Regions from separate parts of the Pseudoxanthomonas sp. SE1 genome, predicted to be linked through region 1. Evidence: predicted binding sites of a transcription regulator. Region 1 holds the regulator's gene; each other region holds the start of a gene.

Region 1 (2,265 bases):
TCTGGATCCGGCCGGTGGCCGGGTGGATGGTCTCGATATAGGGGTGCGATGGCGCCGTTCAAGCGCCCCGCGAGTGCGTTCAGTCGTGTTTCGCCACGACGACCAGGGCCGGACGCAGCAGACGGCCATTGAGTACATAGCCCTTCTGGAACACCTGCACCACGCTGCCGGGATCGGCGCCGGGCGCGTCCGCCTGGCTGATGGCCTGGTGGTGCTCGGGGTTGAAGGCTTCACCGGCCGGGTCGAGCAGGGTCAGACCGTTGTCGCCAGCCACCTTCAGCAGTTGCTTGTATGTCAGCTCAAGCCCGTCGCGCAGTGGACTGGGCTCATTGCCCGCCGCTGCGAGCCCGGCATCCAGACTGTCGAACACCGGCAGCAGATCGCCCAGCAGGCGTTCGTTGGCGAACTTGCGGGCCTGCTCGATGTCGCGCGCCACGCGCTTGCGCTGGTTGTCCAGGTCGGCGCGCTCGAGCAGCGACGCCGCGCGCAGCTGGTCCACTTCGTTGCGGAGGGTTTCCAGTTCGGCGATCAGCGCGCCTTCGACGTCCTGCGGCTCGTTGCCGCCGCCCAGGTCGGAATCGTGTTCGTGTTGGTTCATTTCGGGTCCCATCGCGGCAAGTCCGGCCGCCCAAGCCCCAACCTATGGGGCCGGCGTTTCCGGATTCAAGGCCGCGCCGAGCACATCCGCCGCCGCCTGCACCACCGGGATGACCCGGTCATAGGCCATCCGGGTAGGCCCGATGACGCCCAGCACGCCCAGCACCTGCCCGCCCGCCATGTACGGAGCGGTCACCACCGAGACGCCATCATGCGGCGCCAGGCCGGTGTCCTCGCCGATGAAGATGCGTACGCCGGGCGCGCGGATCGTGCGCTCCAGCAGCTGCAGGATCTCGCGCTTGCGGGCGAAGGCCTCGAACAGGTCCCGCAGCCGTTCCAGGTCGGACAGTTCCTGCACCCCCATCAACCGGGTCTGTCCTGCCAGCACCACATCGTCGTTGGGTGGCGTCAGGGCCTGCTCCGCCAGTTCGATGGATTCGGCCAGCAGCCCTTCCATTTCGGTCTGCGCCCTGCGCAGGTCGTGCAGCAGGTTCGCGCGAATCTCGGACAGCGGCCGGCCGGCGAACTGGGTGTTCAGGTAGTTGGCGATGCGCTCCAGTTCCGGGCGCTCATAGGCGCGCCGTGTTTCGATCACCCGGTTCTGCACGTCGTTGTCGGCGAACACCAGGATGGCCATCACCCGCTGGCCATCCAGCGGGACGAAGTCGATGTAGCGGAAGGCGAACTGCTCGCGCCGCGGCACGCTGACCACGCCGACGAAATGGGTCATGGCCGACAGCAGCTCGGAGGCGTTGCCCAGCAGCGCCTGGGTGCCGGCGCCGGCCGGCAGCTCGGAGCGCAGCCGGGCCACTTCGCCGTCCCCCAGCGACTTCACCTGCACCAGGCTGTCCACGAACACGCGGTAGCCCTGCGCCGTCGGGATGCGCCCGGCCGAGGTATGCGGCGAACTGAGCAATCCGACCTCCTCGAGTTCCGAGAGGATGTTGCGGATCGTCGCCGAACTGACTTCCAGCCCGGCGTGCCGGGCCAGGGTCTGCGACCCCACCGGCTCGCCGTCGCGGATATAGCGCGAGATCAGCGTGCGCAGCAGTTGGCGGGCGCGCGGATCCAGCGGGGGCGACGGCGAATTCATGTCCGTTAGATAACGTTGCGCCCGCGGCATTGCAAGTCGAACGCCCCGGTGTCTCAGAACCTGAGCCGGCACCGCTTACAATCCGCCGCATGCTCAGACACCTCGCCATCAAGGATTTCGCCGTCGTCCGCGCCGCCGAGCTGGAGTTCGGCGATGGCATGACCGTCATTTCAGGCGAAACCGGCGCCGGCAAATCGCTGCTGGTGGACGCGCTCGGCTTCCTGTCCGGCCTGCGGGCCGACAGCGGCGTGGTCCGGCATGGCGCCGAACGCGCGGAACTCTCCGCCGAGTTCTCGGCCGGACCGGGGTCGCCGGCACAGGCGTGGCTGGCGGACAACGAACTGGATGATGACGGCCAGTGCCAGCTCCGCCGGGTGATCCGCGCCGATGGCGGCTCGCGTGCATGGATCAATGGCCGCAGCGTGACGCTGTCGCAGCTTTCCGATCTCGCGGCCCGCCTGGTGGAGATCCACGGCCAGCATGAACACCAGGCCCTGCTCGCCCGCCAGAGCCAGCTGGACCTGCTGGATGCCTTCGCCCGCAACGGCGACGAGCGCAGCGCGGTGCGCGGCGCG
Region 2 (2,265 bases), 1.7 Mb from region 1:
TGTTCCCGGCGGGAGGCAGCGCGACGTTCAGCGTGCGCGTCTGCGGTGGGTAGCAGATGCCGGCGTCGGCGCAGCCCTGGTACTTGATCTTCAGCGTGATGCTGTCGGTGGTCGCCGTCGGCCGGCCGGGCAGGGTCGCAAGCAGCTCGCCGCGGTAGGTTTCGACGTCGCCGAAGAACTCGTCGCGATAGGCTTTGCCCTTCGGCAACTGCAGCGGCTGCGCGGCGAAGCCCGCGTCGGCCTCCACGCTGGTGCGATGCCGGTAAAGGTAATACCCGTCGGTGATCTTCCAGCGGATCTCGATGCGGTCGCGTGCAGGCGCGCTGGCCGTCAGCACGAAGGCCTCGTCCACCGGCAGCAGGTCGTCCTGGGTGATCGCGGCGGATGCGGCGGGCGCGATCAGCGAGGCGAGGGGCAGCAGGCAGGCGAGCAGGGTACGGATCAGCGTCATCGGGTCACTCGGGGGCACGGGCATCGGCCCGGGTTTCGACAGCGACCCAGTCCAGGTAGGCGGGCAGGCCGGCGGTTTCGACCGCCAGGATCTCCGGCAGTTCATACGGGTGCAGTTCGGCCAGCCGGGCCATCAGCGCATCGCGCCGGTCGGCGCTGGTCTTCGCCAGCAGCTGGACCTCGTTGGCCTGTTCCACCCGGCCCTGCCAGCGATAGGTCGACACCACGCCCGGTAGCACGCTGACGCAGGCGGCCAAGCGCTCGTCCACCAGCGCCCGCGCCAACCGCTGGGCGGTATCGGCATCGGGACAGGTCGACAGGATCAGGAAGACGGGCATGGGGCGGCGATTATCGCAGACCCCGCCCCGGCACCCGGTGCGACGGATATGCGCACACCCCCTTGAAACCACGCCGGGCACCCCGATATCCAACGCATCCCGGCCTGGCCGGGTTTTTGTACCCGTGGCGTTGGCAGTCTCCGTGGGGGAGTGCTAACATCGCCGCCCCTTTCCCAGTCCAATCAATCACTTAAGAGGATTGAAATGAGCAACATCAAGCCGCTGTATGACCGTCTGGTGGTCAAGCCGATCGAAGCCGAAGAAACCTCCGTCGGCGGCATCATCATTCCCGACGCCGCCAAGGAAAAGCCCACCAAGGGTGAAGTCGTCGCCGTCGGCGAAGGCAAGTTCATCGACGCCACCGGCGGCGTGCGCGCCCCGAAGGTCAAGGTCGGCGACAAGGTGATCTACGGCCAGTACTCCGGTTCGCCGTACAAGTACGAAGGCGTCGAGTACAAGATCATCAAGGAAGACGACGTCCTCGCGATCCTCGGCTGACGCCGAGGCGGGATTCGGCCTGCGAGATCCGGGATTCGCAACAGCGACACTCGCTGCAAGCGCCCGGTCCGTCCCGAAGTCCCGCTTTCCATCGAATCCCGCATCTCCAATCTCGAATCCCGGAGTTAAGCAACATGGCAGCCAAAGATATCCGTTTCGGTGAAGACGCCCGTACGCGCATGGTGCGCGGCGTGAACATCCTCGCCAATGCCGTCAAGGCCACCCTCGGCCCGAAGGGCCGCAACGTCGTGCTCGAGAAGAGCTTCGGCGCCCCGACCATCACCAAGGACGGCGTCTCCGTCGCCAAGGAAATCGAACTGGCCGACAAGTTCGAGAACATGGGCGCGCAGATGGTCAAGGAAGTCGCTTCCAAGACCTCCGACAACGCCGGTGACGGCACCACCACCGCCACCGTGCTGGCGCAGGCGTTCATCCGCGAAGGCTCCAAGGCCGTCGCCGCGGGCATGAACCCGATGGACCTCAAGCGCGGCATCGACCAGGCCGTGAAGGCCGCCGTCGAAGAGCTGAAGAAGCTCTCCAAGCCCACCGCCGACGACAAGGCCATCGCCCAGGTCGGCACCATCTCGGCCAACTCCGACAGCAACATCGGCGACATCATCGCCGAGGCCATGAAGAAGGTCGGCAAGGAAGGCGTGATCACCGTTGAAGAAGGCTCGGGCCTGGAGAACGAACTCGACGTCGTCGAGGGCATGCAGTTCGACCGCGGCTACCTGTCGCCGTACTTCATCAACAACCAGCAGTCGCAGCAGGTCGAATTCGACGACCCCTTCATCCTGATCCACGACAAGAAGGTCTCCAACGTCCGCGAACTGCTGCCGGTGCTGGAAGGCGTCGCCAAGGCCGGCAAGCCGCTGCTGATCGTGGCCGAGGAAGTGGAAGGCGAAGCCCTCGCCACGCTGGTGGTCAACACCATCCGCGGCATCGTGAAGGTCGCCGCCGTCAAGGCGCCGGGCTTCGG
Region 3 (2,265 bases), 1.5 Mb from region 1:
CTTCGTCGCGCGGCTTCCCACCGACATTCCGCGGCACTGGCTGCCGGGGAATGAAGTGGTTTCGTCGCTGCTCAATGCGTACACCATCCTGGTGCCCGCCAACGAAGCGTTCTATATCCGTACGCTCAATGCGTGCATGCCGCGTATCACGGACGACGCACTGCGGGAGCGCTGCCAGGCGTTCATCCGGCAGGAGGCGCAGCATGGCGTGGCACACAAACGCTATTGGGACAACCTGGATGTGCAGGGATATGCGTATCGTCGCTTCGAAAGGACGGTGGATCGCGTCATCTTCCGCACGATGGACCGATATGCGCCGCTGTGGCTACACGTCTCGCTGGTGAGCTGTGTCGAACACATCAACGCGTTCCTAGGCTATGAGTTCCTGTCGCAAACCATCCTCGCCGACGCGGATCCGCGCATGCGCGATCTGATGGAGTGGCACTTCGCGGAAGAGATCGAGCACCGCGCGGTCGCCTTCGATCTCCTGCAGGCGATCACGCCTCATTATTCGGTGCGCTTGCTGGGCGCGCTGACGACGACGGCGCTCTTCTACCTGTTGATGGCCGGCATGGCAGCGTCACTGCTGGCCCAGGATCGCCTGTTGTGCAGGAAGGCCTCGGTACGCCAGCTGGTCCATCATCTCGGCAAGGGGCATGGGATGGGGCGCCGCACCCTTCGTCACCTGCGAGATTACCTGCGTCGGGACTTCCACCCTTCGTGCCTGACGGGTGCCGATGACCTCGCCGCCGAGGCGCTGGCGAGGCAGGCACGGGCAGTGCCGCCCGCGATCATGCCGATGTCCCCCCAAACCTGAACGCCAGGTCGCCAGAGCGCGCGGAGTCGTTTCCCGCCGCCAGGGCGGCGCGAAGACCGGTGAATCCAAGTAATTGATGGGGAAGGGGATATTTCTGGCCCGTCAGCCCGAGGGAGATTGTTGCAGACGTAGGACAATGGGGAACTTCTCCGGTGGTTAGCAGTCGAACCCCCCGACTGCTAACATCCATGCCCATGAGCCAGAACACATCTACTACCGCCCTGGTCACCAACAGCCTGCCGATTCCCAGTGCCCTGGGTTCGCTGGATGCCTATATCAGTGCCGTGCACCAGATCCAGGTGCTGTCGCTCGAAGATGAGCGCGCACTCGCCAACCGTTACCGCGAGAATGAAGACCTCGACGCGGCGCGCGAACTGGTGCACTCCCATCTGCGCTTCGTGGTGCATGTCGCCCGTGGTTACAACGGTTACGGCCTGCCGCTGGGGGACCTGATCCAGGAAGGCAACATCGGCCTGATGAAGGCGGTGAAGCGTTTCGATCCCGACATGGGCGTGCGCCTGGTGAGCTTCGCGGTGCACTGGATCCGTGCCGAGATGCACGAGTTCATCCTGAAGAACTGGCGCATCGTGAAGGTCGCCACGACCAAGGCGCAGCGCAAGCTGTTCTTCAACCTGCGCAAGTCCAAGACGCGCCTGGGCTGGATGAATGCCGAGGAAGTCAGCGTCATCGCCAAGGACCTCAACGTGTCCGAGCGCGAAGTGCTGGAGATGGAAGCGCGCCTGTCCGGTCGCGACATCGGTTTCGACGCCTCCTCTGACGAGGATGAGGATCACGCCCCCCCGTCGCCGGCCAGCTATCTGGTCGCCCACGACGAAGATCCTTCGCAGGCCTACGAGCGTGCAGACAGCGAAGACAACCAGATGGAACTGCTGCGCGAGGGCCTCGCGAATCTGGATGAGCGTTCGCGCGATATCATCAAGCGTCGCTGGCTGGATGGCGACAGCAAGGTCACGCTGCAGGAACTGGCCGACGAGTACGGCATTTCCGCCGAGCGCGTCCGCCAGGTGGAGGCCAACGCGCTGAAGAAGATGAAGGCGCTGTTCGCTGCCTGACCCGGTATCGCGACAGCGTACTGAAGAGGCCCCGCAAGGGGCCTCTTTTCATTTGTGAGGTTCATGGATCGGAGGAAGTGTGATCCACTACGCCGCGATCCGCCTCGGGCGGCAATACCAAAGGGAGCAGGGCATGGCGTGGAACTACAAGCGGCAGTGGGTACTCGCGTTGGCAATGGCATGCGGCATGTTGGCGGCTGCGGGCAGCACGCCGGCCATGGCTGCCGAAACCGGCAACACCAAATCCTCCGGCGAACCGCGCGGCGTGAGTTTCAGCATCGATCGTGAGGAGTATGACGCGCAGGCCCGCGCCGCAATGCAGGTCGACCCGGTGGTGTCCGCGCAGCTTGGCGCGATTCGCAAGGTGGTGCTGGA

Evidence for each region. Region 1 encodes HrcA, which represses chaperone genes, less so after heat shock. Its sites were predicted from a motif close to TTNGCACTCNNNNNNNNNGAGTGCNAA; they were not measured.
Region 2: the regulator HrcA is predicted to act here: its motif matches at 919-945, upstream of OY559_RS17185 (co-chaperone GroES).
Region 3: the regulator HrcA is predicted to act here: its motif matches at 974-1,000, upstream of rpoH (RNA polymerase sigma factor RpoH).

What each region holds. Positions count from the first base shown of each region.
Region 1 covers NZ_CP113783.1:1,963,463-1,965,727, reverse strand. Annotated here, with positions in the region: gene grpE (nucleotide exchange factor GrpE) at 80-598, opposite strand; gene hrcA (heat-inducible transcriptional repressor HrcA) at 641-1,690, opposite strand; gene recN (DNA repair protein RecN) at 1,780-2,265, shown strand, end outside.
Region 2 covers NZ_CP113783.1:3,625,368-3,627,632, reverse strand. Annotated here, with positions in the region: gene OY559_RS17195 (protein-disulfide reductase DsbD family protein) at 1-451, opposite strand, end outside; gene cutA (divalent-cation tolerance protein CutA) at 456-788, opposite strand; gene OY559_RS17185 (co-chaperone GroES) at 993-1,286, shown strand; gene groL (chaperonin GroEL) at 1,421-2,265, shown strand, end outside.
Region 3 covers NZ_CP113783.1:429,541-431,805, forward strand. Annotated here, with positions in the region: gene OY559_RS02025 (metal-dependent hydrolase) at 1-817, shown strand, start outside; gene rpoH (RNA polymerase sigma factor RpoH) at 1,012-1,890, shown strand; gene OY559_RS02035 (hypothetical protein) at 1,970-2,265, shown strand, end outside.